2 linked regions of the Piscinibacter gummiphilus genome follow. The protein of the gene in region 1 interacts with the protein of each later gene in a pairwise test. Links are inferred from orthologs where the notes say so. Each region holds a gene or a part of one and is shown in the gene's direction. Other genes may lie near its edges.

What was found. The genes of interacting proteins can lie anywhere in the genome.
Region 2: the proteins of acpP (region 1) and ybgC interact in binary tests that used the Escherichia coli proteins (3 or more experiments, as listed by UniProt). The link is inferred for Piscinibacter gummiphilus from one-to-one orthologs.

Annotation. Positions count from the first base shown.
Region 1 is NZ_CP015118.1:5,139,820-5,143,444, reverse strand. Bases 611-3,287 are described here. They hold acpP (acyl carrier protein), read left to right. Parts: upstream 611-1,667; coding sequence 1,668-1,907; downstream 1,908-3,287. Other genes in these bases: A4W93_RS23480 (hypothetical protein), read left to right, coding at 3,206-3,287; fabF (beta-ketoacyl-ACP synthase II), read left to right, coding at 1,940-3,184; fabG (3-oxoacyl-ACP reductase FabG), read left to right, coding at 785-1,534; fabD (ACP S-malonyltransferase), read left to right, coding at 611-788. In the rest of the region: more of fabD, read left to right, coding at 1-610; more of A4W93_RS23480, read left to right, coding at 3,288-3,625. UniProt on the Escherichia coli protein: Carrier of the growing fatty acid chain in fatty acid biosynthesis.
Region 2 is NZ_CP015118.1:4,388,292-4,396,317, forward strand. What follows is about bases 3,100-5,866. They hold ybgC (tol-pal system-associated acyl-CoA thioesterase), read left to right. Parts: upstream 3,100-4,158; coding sequence 4,159-4,575; downstream 4,576-5,866. Other genes in these bases: A4W93_RS30635 (serine/threonine-protein kinase), read left to right, coding at 3,100-3,729; A4W93_RS19910 (TssQ family T6SS-associated lipoprotein), read left to right, coding at 3,726-4,118; tolQ (protein TolQ), read left to right, coding at 4,653-5,366; A4W93_RS19925 (ExbD/TolR family protein), read left to right, coding at 5,370-5,795; A4W93_RS19930 (cell envelope integrity protein TolA), read left to right, coding at 5,821-5,866. In the rest of the region: ribBA (bifunctional 3,4-dihydroxy-2-butanone-4-phosphate synthase/GTP cyclohydrolase II), read left to right, coding at 1-680; ribH (6,7-dimethyl-8-ribityllumazine synthase), read left to right, coding at 724-1,188; transcription antitermination factor NusB, read left to right, coding at 1,185-1,682; more of A4W93_RS30635, read left to right, coding at 1,945-3,099; more of A4W93_RS19930, read left to right, coding at 5,867-6,696; A4W93_RS19935 (anti-sigma factor), read right to left, coding at 6,706-7,422; A4W93_RS19940 (sigma-70 family RNA polymerase sigma factor), read right to left, coding at 7,419-7,970; A4W93_RS19945 (DUF3455 domain-containing protein), read right to left, coding at 8,021-8,026.

The DNA of each region.
Region 1 (3,625 bases):
CGAAGGAAACCCTCGATCTCACCACCAACACGCAGCCCGTCATGCTGACGGCCGCGGTGGCGAACCTGCGTGCGTGGCTCGCCGAGACCGGCCTGAAGCCCGCCGTGGTGGCCGGCCACTCGCTCGGCGAGTACTCGGCGCTGGTCGCCGCCGGCGCGCTGACGCTGGCCGACGCGCTGCCGCTCGTGCGCTTCCGCGCCCAGGCGATGCAGGAAGCCGTGCCGGTGGGCGCGGGCGGCATGGCCGCCATCCTCGGGCTCGACGCCCAGGCCGTGCGCGACGGCTGCGCCGAGGCGGCCGCCGCCGCGGGCGAAGTGGTCGAGGCCGTGAACTTCAACGACCCGAAGCAGATCGTGATCGCCGGCACCAAGGCCGCGGTCGAGAAGGCCTGCGAGGTGCTGAAGGCCAAGGGCGCCAAGCGCGCGCTGCTGCTGTCGGTGTCCGCCCCGTTCCATTCGAGCCTGATGAAGCCCGCGGCCGACCGGTTGAAGGAACGTCTGGCCGCCACCGCGATCACAACGCCCGTGATTCCCGTGATCAACAACATCGACGTGGCGGTGCAGACCGACCCGGCCGCCATCCGCGACGCCCTCTACCGCCAGGCCTTCGGCCCGGTGCGGTGGGTGGAGACGGTCCAGGCGATCCGCGCCCGTGGCATCCTCCACGTCATCGAGTGCGGTCCGGGCAAGGTGCTCGCCGGCATGGTCAAGCGCATCGAGGCGGACGCCACCGGAGCGCCGCTGTTCGATCCGGCCTCGCTGGCCGAAGCAAAGGGGATGCTGTCATGAGTGAAGTTTCGGTGGTGGGGCAGGTGGCCCTGGTCACGGGCGCATCGCGCGGCATCGGCCGCGCCATCGCGGTCGCGCTGGCCAAGGCGGGCCTGAAGGTGATCGGCACGGCCACGACCGAAGCCGGCGCGCAGGCCATCACGCAGGGCCTCGCGGGCCACGAAGGCTCGCGCGGCATCGTGCTGAACGTCAACGACGCCGCCGGCCTCGACGCCGCGGTGGACGGCATCGTCAAGGAATTCGGCGCGCTGCACGTGCTGGTGAACAACGCAGGCATCACGCGCGACACGCTGTCCATGCGCATGAAGGACGACGACTGGGACGCGGTGCTCGACACCAACCTGAAGGCCGTCTTCCGCGCCAGCCGCGCCGCCATCAAGCCGATGATGAAGCAGCGCTACGGCCGCATCGTCAACATCACGTCCGTCGTCGGGGCCAGCGGCAACGCCGGCCAGGCGAACTACGCCGCCGCCAAGGCGGGTGTCGCCGGCATGACCCGTTCGCTCGCTCGCGAGCTGGGCAGCCGCGGCATCACCGTCAACTGCGTGGCCCCCGGGTTCATCGAGACGGACATGACCAAGGAATTGTCGGAAGCGCAGACCGCCTCCCTGCTCGGGCAGATCCCCCTCGGCCGGCTCGGTTCGGCCCAGGACATCGCCCATGCGGTGGCGTTCCTCGCTTCCCCGCAGGCCGGCTACATCACCGGCAGCGAACTGCATGTCAACGGTGGCATGTACATGAATTGAACCCGGGCGCCGGAATGGCGTCCGTTTCATCCGGTTTTCAAGCCCGACCGGCACGTCCTGGGGGTGTCTCGAAGCAGACACCTCACAAGCCGTAGAATCTCGGGCTGTCCAAGCAAACCCTCCTGGAGGAGTCATGAGCGATATCGAAGCACGTGTGAAGAAAATCATTGCCGAGCAACTCGGCGTGCCTGAGGCCGATGTGTCCAACGAGAAGGCCTTCGTGGCCGATCTGGGCGCCGACTCTCTCGACACCGTGGAACTGGTGATGGCGCTGGAAGACGAGTTCGGCATCGAGATCCCCGACGAAGAAGCGGAGAAGATCACGACCGTCCAGCTCGCGATCGACTACGCGCTGAAGAACCAGAAGGCCTGAGGGCCTCGTCCTCCAATCACTGCATCAAGCGTATGACCCGTCGTCGCGTCGTCGTCACTGGCCTCGGCCTCATCAGCCCCGTGGGCAACACGGTGGCCGAAGGCTGGGCCAACATCCTGGCCGGGCGTTCCGGCATTGACTCCATCACCAAGTTCGATGCGTCGAACCTGGCCTGCCGTTTCGCGGGCGAAGTGAAGGGGTTCAATGTCGAGGACTACTTCCCGGCCAAGGAAGCCCGCCACATGGACACCTTCATCCATTACGGATTGGCGGCATCCATCCAGGCGGTGCAGGACGCGGGTCTGCCCACGGGCGACGCGCTGAGTGAGGAAGCAGCCGAGCGCATCGGCTGCATCGTGGGTTCGGGCATCGGCGGCCTGCCGATGATCGAGGAAACCCACGCCGAATTGACGGCACGCGGCCCGCGCCGCGTGTCCCCCTTCTTCGTGCCCGCCTCGATCATCAACATGATCTCCGGGCACGTCTCCATCAAGTTCGGGTTCCAGGGCCCGAACCTCGCCATCGTGACGGCGTGCACCACCGGGCTGCACTCCATCGGTGAGGCCGGCCGCCTCATCGAGTACGGCGATGCCGACGTGATGATCGCCGGTGGCGCCGAATCCACGGTGTCGCCGCTGGGCGTGGGCGGTTTCGCCGCGGCCCGGGCGCTGTCCACCCGCAACGACGATCCCAAGACGGCGTCGCGCCCGTGGGACAAGGACCGCGACGGCTTCGTGCTGGGCGAGGGCGCCGGCGTGCTGGTGCTCGAAGAGTACGAACACGCGAAGAAGCGTGGCGCCAAGATCTACGCCGAGCTCTCGGGCTTCGGCATGGGCGGTGACGCGTTCCACATGACCGCCCCGAACGTCGACGGCCCCAAGCGGTCGATGAAGGCTGCCCTGCGCAACGCCGGCATCAACGCCGACCAGGTCCAGTACCTGAACGCCCACGGCACCTCCACGCCGCTCGGCGACGTCAACGAAACGAACGCGGTGAAGCTCGCCTTCGGCGACCATGCGAAGAACATGGTGCTGAGTTCCACGAAATCGATGACCGGGCACCTGCTCGGCGGTGCCGGTGGCATCGAATCGGTCTTCACCGTGCTGGCCCTCCATCACCAGGTGGCCCCGCCCACGATCAACATCTTCAACCAGGACCCCGAGTGCGACCTGGACTACTGCGCGAACACCGCACGGGAGATGAAGATCGAGTACGCCGTGAAGAACAACTTCGGTTTCGGCGGCACGAACGGCACCCTGGTCTTCAAGCGCGCCTGAGCGCGGCGCCGCGCGCGGCCCATGCAGGCGCCTCCGGCCGTCTCCCTCTCCGTGTCCCGCTTCGGCGTCTGGCGCGGCCTGTGCCTGATGGCGGCCGTGGCCGCCGTCGGGGCGGCTGCCGCCTGGGCGTGGGCCCGCTTTTCGATGGAACCTTTCGGATTCGCCTGGGTCATGCTGGCGCTGGCCGCTGCGGCGTGGGCCTGCCGCTCGCCTGCGCCGTTCCACCTCCGCTGGGATTCGCAGGCCTGGTTCCTCGACGGCCAGCCCGGTTCGGTGACGGTCGCGCTCGACGCGGGCAGCGGCCTGCTGCTGCGTTTCCTTCCCGAGGGCGCCCGGTTCGCCCGGTGGCTGCCGGTGCAGCGCGCCGGGCACGAGTCGGTGTGGCACGCGCTGCGCTGCTCGCTCCATTCCGCCCGCCCGTCCGCCCCGCGGCTGGCCGCC
Region 2 (8,026 bases), 750 kb from region 1 along the record:
TCATGCGCGCCGGCCACACCGAAGCCGGCTGCGACCTCGCCGGCATGGCCGGCCTGAGCCCCACCTCCGTGATCTGCGAGATCATGAAGGACGACGGCACCATGGCCCGCCTGCCCGACCTCGAGGTCTTCGCGAAGGAACACGGCCTCAAGATCGGCACCATCGCCGACCTGATCGGCTACCGCAGCCGCAACGAATCGCTCATCGAGCGGCTCGGCCAGCGGGTCATGCACACCGCCCAGGGCGACTTCACCTGCACCACGTTCCGCGACCGCACCGGCGGCGTGCACCTCGCGCTGAGCCACGGCCCGGTCGACTCGGGCGACGAGGTGCTCGTGCGCGTGCACGAACCGCTCTCGGTGCTCGACCTGCTCGACGCCGGCGCCTGCGGCCACTCGTGGCCGCTGCCGAAGGCCCTCGCCGCGCTGCAGGCCTCGGGCCGCGGCGTCGCGGTGCTGCTCAACTGCGGCGACGATGCGAAGTCGCTGCTGTCGCGCCTCCAGGTCGAGGAGACCCCGGCCGCGCCGCGCGGCCAGATGGACCTGCGCATCTACGGCGTCGGCGCCCAGATCCTCCGCGAACTCGGCGTCTCGCGCATGAAGCTCCTCGGCAGCCCGCGCCGCATGCCGAGCATGACCGGCTTCGGCCTCGAGGTGACCGGCTTCGTCGCGGCCGAGTGACCTGACGTGATCCCCGCACCCCTTTTTCCCGAGGACCCCACCCATGCAAGCTGCTGACAAGGGCCAGGCCACCGATCTGGATGGAACCGACCTGCGCATCGGCATCGTGCAGGCCCGCTTCAACGAGAAGCTCACGCAACAGCTCGCCACGTCGTGCATCGACGAACTGGTGGCGCTGGGCGTGTCGGCCAAGCACATCAAGCACGTGACCGTGCCCGGCGCCCTCGAAGTGCCCATCGCGCTCAACGCGATGGCCGAGAGCGGCCGGTTCGACGCCCTCGTCGCCCTCGGCTGCATCATCCGCGGCGAGACCTACCACTTCGAACTCGTGGCCAACGAGAGCGGCGCCGGCGTGACCCGCATCGCCCTCGACCACGAGCTGCCCATCGCCAACGCGATCCTGACCGTCGAGAACGAGGAACAGGCGTGGGCACGCGCCGAAGAAAAAGGGCGCGACGCCGCCCGTGTGGCCGTGGAAATGGCCAATCTGCTGGAAGACCTTTCGTGACCGACACCCCGAAGAAGAAACCCGCCGCCCGCGGCACCCCGAAGGCCGCCGCGCCGAAGTCGGCCCGCCGCCGCTCGCGCGAGGTGGCCCTGCAAGGCCTCTATGAATGGCTGATCTCGGGCACCGAGGCCGCCGTGATCGACGCCCACATGCGCGAGCAGGAGGGCTTCGAGAAGTGCGACCCCGCCCACTTCGAGGCGCTGCTGCACGGCTGCATCGCCGAAGCCGCGGACCTCGACGGCGTGCTCAAGCGCCACGTCGACCGCCAGACGAATCTGCTGTCCCCCATCGAGCACGGCGTGCTGATGATCGGTGCGTACGAACTCAAGCACTGCATCGACATCCCGTACAAGGTCGCCATCAACGAGGCCGTGGAGCTCGCCAAGAGCTTCGGCGGCACCGACGGCCACAAGTACGTGAACGGCGTGCTCGACAAGGCCGCCGTGGACCTGCGTGCCGTCGAAGTCGAAGCCTTCAAGGCCTCGAGGCGCTGACCCGGAAACCACGCTGCTGTCGCGAACCAGTCCAGGCGCCTCCCGAGGCCCCTGGACTTTTTTGTCCCAGGCCTCTGCGAGGCCGCTGGACTTTTTTCACACCCCTCCGTGGGGCAGGCGCATCGAAGTCCTTGCAGGTCGTCGTGTTTCGTGTCGGTGTGTTACGAAATCAACGAAGCCGGTGCTTTTTGGTGCCATGGCCCGGGCACATTGCACTAAGCTCGGTTCGTGGTGGTCGCTGGACCACGCCCTTTGCACTTCCATGTCTGGACCCGAGCCCGAACCGTCCCTGCCAGCCCCTGCCGACGCGACATCCGCCCCGGACTCCGCGCCGTGGAGCGACACGGACCTGGGTCTGTCCGCCACGCCGGCCGCGCGCACCTACGCCAGCCCCAACGGCGACCCTGAAAGCCAACCCGGCACCCAGCCCGCGAAGGCCGTCGTCGCCACCGACCAGCTCTCCACCATCGGCCACATCGGCCGCTACGCCCTCAAGTACCAGATCGGCGAGGGTGGCCTCGGCCGCGTCTACGCCGCGCACGACCCGCTGCTGTCGCGCCTCATCGCCATCAAGACGCTGAACCTCGAGATCTCGGCCGACGAGCGCGATTCGTTCAACGCCCTGTTCCTCAACGAGGCCCGCGCCGCCGGCGGCCTGAGCCACCCGCACATCGTCACGGTGTTCGACGCCGGCGTCAGCGAGCAGGGCCCGTACATCGCGATGGAACTGCTGCGCGGCCGTGACCTGCGCCAGCTGCGCCTCGAAGGCTGGCGGCCCACGCCCACGCAGGCCGCACTCGTGATCCGCCGCGTCGCCGACGCCCTCGCCTACGCCCACTCGAAGGGTGTGGTGCACCGGGACATCAAGCCCGCCAACATCTTCATGGTCGGGCGCACGCAGCCGCGCGTGCTCGACTTCGGCATCGCCCGCGTCGCGCACCAGCACGATGCGCAGGGCGACGGCGACCTGGTCGGCGGCTCGCCGTACTACATGTCGCCCGAGCAGATCCGCGGCGACACCGTCGACCGCCGCACCGACGTCTTCTCGCTCGGCGTGGTGCTGTACGAACTGCTGACCGACGTGCGCCCGTTCCGCGGCAGCACGCTGTCCGAGATCACCGGTTCGGTGCTCGAGTACGAACCGCCGGCCGCGCACGAGGTGGACGCCACCGTGCCGAAGGCACTCTCCGAGATCGCTGCCCGCGCCATGCAGAAGAACCGCGACGACCGGTTCAGCTCGGCCCGGTCGCTGTCCCGCGAACTGCGCCACTGGCTCGAGGAACATCCCCAGCAGGATGCCGAGGCCCCCGAAGCCCCCGCCGCCGCGTCGAAACGTCGCCTGGCCTGGGCCGCCGCCGGGGTCGCGGGCCTCGCCATCGCGGGCGCGGCCTGGTGGTCCTTCACCTCGCACGGCACCGGGGCCGAGGCCCTGCAGGCCGCGTTGCCCACCGCGTCCGCCGCGCAGCCCGCGCCGGCCGAAGCGCCGCCGCCCGCCGAGCCCGCACCGGCCCCCGTGGCCGCCGAGCAGGTCGCCGCCGCCGAGCCCGCTTCCGCGGTGCCACCGCTGCCCGATCCGGCGCCGGCCGCCGGCCCGGCCCCCGCCGCCCCGAACCTCGTGGCCGCCAACACCGCGGTCCCCGCCACGCCCGCGGCCGAAACGCCGCTGCCCACGGTCAAGCTCACACCTCCGGCGCCCGCCACCCCGGCCGTGAAGCCCCCGGCGGCCGACGTCGCCCAGGCCAAGCCCGCCAAGCCGCCGAAGGAAACCGCCAAGGAGCGCCGCGCCCGCGAGGCCCGCGAACGCGCCGAAAAGGCCGCCACGCCGGCCGTGGCCGCCACCGGCACCGTGCGCATCGCCGTCAGCCCGTGGGGCAACGTCGAGGTGGATGGCCGCTCGGTCGGTACCGCCCCGCCGCTCAACGAACTCAACCTGCCCGAAGGCCGCCACACCGTGGTGATCCGCAACGACGAATTCCCGCCGTTCACGGCCACCGTCAACGTGGTCTCGGGCCAACCCGTCAACGTGAAACACCGATTCGGATCATGACCAAGACCCTGCTGCTGTCGCTCTCCACCGCGGTGCTCATGCTCGCCGCGGGCTGCGCGCAACCGCCGCAGGCCCCGGTCGGCCTGCTCGACGTGACGGCCCGCCCGGCCGAGAAGGCCCTGCTGGCGGGCATCCGCACGTACGAGGACGGCCAGTACGCCGAGTCCGAGAAGCAGCTCAACGCCGCGCTGCAGGCCGGGCTCGTGTCCGCGAAGGACATGGCGGCCGCGCAGAAGTACCTCGCGTTCATCTACTGCACCAGCAACCGCGTGCCGCTGTGCGAGAACGCCTTCCGCGAAGCCCGCAAGGCCGATCCGGCCTTCGCGCTGAGCCGCTCCGAGCAGGGCCACCCGTCCTGGGGCCCGGTCTACAAGCGGGTCTTGCCATAATCCGCGGTCGGGACGGCATCATGCCGACCGCACCGCACCCATGACCCCAGACTCCACCTTCGCGCACACCCTGCGCATCTACTGGGAAGACACCGACGCCGGCGGCGTCGTCTTCTACGCCAACTACCTGAAGTTCTTCGAACGCGCCCGCACCGAGTGGCTGCGCGCCCGCGGCTTCGAGCAGGAAACCCTGCGCGCGAACCAGCGCGTGATGTTCGTGGTGGCCGACACCCGCGTGCGCTACCTGCGCCCCGCCCGGCTCGACGACCAGCTGCGGGTCACCGTCGAGGTGCGCGAGGCCGGCCGTGCGTCGATGGACATCGCCCAGGTGGCCTGGCGCGGCGGCGAGCGCCTGGCCGAAGGCGAGATCCGCATCGGCTGCGTCGATACCGACAGTTTCAAACCCCGCCGCATTCCCGCCGAGTTGCTGGAGGGTCTGGCCGTGGGACCGCGATAATCGGACCTTTTCCACGGAACCCGCGCCACGCCCCCGGCGTCTGACCGTCGCATTCCCCGAGCCAGGACACCGCCCGAATGAACCAGGATTTTTCCATCGTCTCGCTGATCATGAACGCGAGCTTCGTCGTCAAGCTCGTGATGGCCGGCCTGCTGCTCACGTCGCTCGCCAGCTGGACGGTGATCTTCGGCAAGCTCTTCGGCCTGCGCAAGGTGCGCAGCACCAACGAGGAGTTCGAGCGTGACTTCTGGACCGGGCGCAACCTCAACGACCTCTACAGCGACGCCGCCCAGCGCACCAACGGCGCCCCCATGGAACGCATCTTCGCGTCGGGCATGCGCGAGTTCATGAAACTGCGCGAGCGCCGCGTGGTCGACCCGTCCGCCCTGCTCGATGGTTCCCGCCGCGCCATGCGCGCCAGCCTGCAGCGCGAGCTCGACACCGTCGAGTCCAACCTCTCGTTCCTCGCCACCGTGGGTTCGGTGTCGCCGTACGTGGGCCTCTTCGGCACCGTCTGGGGCATCATGCACGCCTTCGTGGGCCTGTCGAACCTCCAGCAGGTGTCGCTCGCCACCGTGGCCCCCGGCATCGCCGAGGCGCTCGTGGCCACCGCCATCGGCCTGTTCGCCGCCATCCCCGCCGTGATCGCGTACAACCGCTTCGCGCGCGACATCGACCGCATCGCCATGCAGATGGACACCTTCACCGAGGAGTTCTCCAACATCCTGCAGCGCAACGCCGGCCAGCCCGCCCCGGCCGCCGCCACCGTGCCGGCCTCGATGGGACGCTGAACCATGCCCGCCGTCGCCGGACGCGGCTCGCGCCGCCGCACCATCGCCGAGATGAACATGGTCCCGTTCATCGACGTGATGCTCGTGCTGCTGATCATTTTCATGGTCAGCGCCCCGCTCATCACGCCGGGCGTGGTCGACCTGCCCACCGTGGGCAAGAGCAAGCAGCAGCCGCAGCACGTGATCGAGGTCGTGATCGCGAAGGACGAGACCATGAAGCTGCGCCTCGACAACAAGGAGAACGGCACCGCCACGATGAGCAACCTACGCCAGCGCGTGGTGTCGCTGCAGGGCGGCGACGACAACACGCCGGTGGTGATCTCCGCCGACCGCTCCGTCAAGTACGAACTCGTGGTCAAGACCATGGATGCGCTGCAGCGCGCCGGTGTGCAACGCGTCGGCCTCGCCGTGAAGACCACCGGTGTTTGAGTCCCGCCACCAGCCGATGCAGGACATGCAGCACCCCGTCCTGAACCGCGACGACCTGCTGCCCCGCCAGCCCGCCGGCATGGGCAAGGGCCTGATGCTGGCCATCGCGGCCCACGTGCTGCTCGTCATCGCGATCACCTTCAGCGTCAACTGGAGCTCGAGCGACCCCGCCGGGGTCGAGGCCGAGCTGTGGTCGGCCGTGCCGCAGATCGCCGCGCGCGGCGCGCCCCCGGTCGAGCCTGAGCCGGCCCCGGAACCGCCGAAGCCCGAACCCCGGCCCGAGCCGGTGCAGAAGCCGGTCGAAGCTCCGCCGCCCCCGAAGCCCGCCCCCGATCCGCAGATCGCGATCGAGAAGGAAAAGGCGCGCAAGGAGAAGCTGCAGAAGGAGAAGGAGGAAAAGCTCCGCGAGCAGCAGGAACAGGAACGCAAGGAAAAGCTCGAGAAGCAGAAGCGCGAGGCCGAGGACAAGAAGGCCGAAGAGAAGAAGCTCGCCGAGAAGAAGAAGCAGGACGCCGCCCGCCAGCAGGCCCAGCTCGACAAGCAGCGCCAGGAGCAGCTCGATCGCATCATCAAGCAGGCCGGTGGCGCCGCCAATGGTTCACCCACCGGTCAGGGCGCGGTGACGTCGGGGCCCTCCTCCACCTACGCCGGCCGCATCCGGGGCGCCATCGAGCCCAACATCACGTTCACGTCCGAACTCAACGGCAACCCCACGGCCGAGGTCGAGGTGCGCCAGGGTCCGGACGGCACCATCACCGGCAGCCGCCTCGTCAAGAGCAGCGGCGTGAAGGAATGGGACGACGCGGTGCTGCGCGCAGTCGACAAGACGCAGAAGCTGCCGCGCGACATCGACGGGCGCGTGATCTCGCCCATGATCCTCACCTTCCGCCCCAACAAGTAGGGCGGACGATCAAAGGGCCACCGTGCGGCCCACGTACAGGATCGGTCCGGTGGGCCGCCCGGTGGGCGACCCCGCCTCGGGTTCCAGCGTGATCTCGAACAGCTGGCGCGCCCCGACGGCGGGGAGCCGCTGCACCGGCAACTCGAGTGTCTGCCCGGCCCGCACGAGGCCGAGCGAGGTCGGGCCCGCCGCCCCTTCCGGCTTCGTCCAGAACTGCCAGGCCCGGCCCGCGGGGACACTGCCCACGTCGCCCACCGGCACCAGCCTCAGCGTGCGGCCGGCCTGCAACTCGACGACCCAGCCGGTGGACCGCTGGTCGGGGCTTTGCAGCACCGCGAGGTAGCGGGCGCCCGCCGGTTCTGGAACGGCCTGCCTCAGCAGCAGCGCGCCCATCAGCAACGATGCGGCCAGGCCGGCCGCACCCAGGCCCTGCCACAGCCGGAGCCGGTTCCACCAGGGGGGCGATGCCGGCTGGCGCCGAGGTGTCCGGGACACGGCGCCGACGGACACCTCGATCCGCCGCCACAGCGCGGGCGACGGCCCCACCGGGGACACCCTGCCCGTGAGCGGCAGCAGCCGGTCCTGCCAGGCGCCGACCCGGGCGCGCAGGTCCGCGTCGCGGCCCAGCACCGCCTCGAACGCGGCATGGTCCTCCGCGCCGAGCGTGCCCAGCACGTACTCCCCGGCCGCCCCGTCGCGTCCCTCGGCGTCGTCGAGTTCGATCACGCCAGGCACTCCTTCAGCGACGCGAGGCTGCGCCGGATCCACGACTTCACCGTGCCGAGCGGCGTGGCCAGGCGTTCGGCGATCTGCTCATGGGTGAAACCATCGACGAACGCATGCACGACACACGCGCGGCGCGGCGCCTCCAGGCGATCGAGGCAACGCTCGAGGCTGCCGGCGTCGAGGCCCCGGTCTTCCACCTCGGCGTCCCCCTGGACCGCGTCGGACCAGCGCGCCAGTTCGTCGGGCGCGAGTGAAATCACCCGGCCCGGATGGCGCACGGCCTTCAGCGCGCGGTGGCGCACGATGGTGTAGAGCCATCCACGCGCGGACCCGAGCGCGGGGTCGAAGGTGCCCGCATGCTGCCAGGCCTGCACGAACCCGTCGTGAACCACGTCCTCGGCCTGCTGGGGGTCGCGGACGATGCGCAGCGCCACGCCGAGCAGCCAGCGCGACTCCCGCTCGTACAGCGATCGCAGCGCATGGCGCTCACCGCGGGCGCAGGCCATCACGGCGGATTCGTAGTCGAAGGGGGCATCGTGCGAAGGCATGCGGTCACCGGCACTGGAGGTGCCGGTGACTGTAGCAGCCGCGCCGCCCGTCAAGC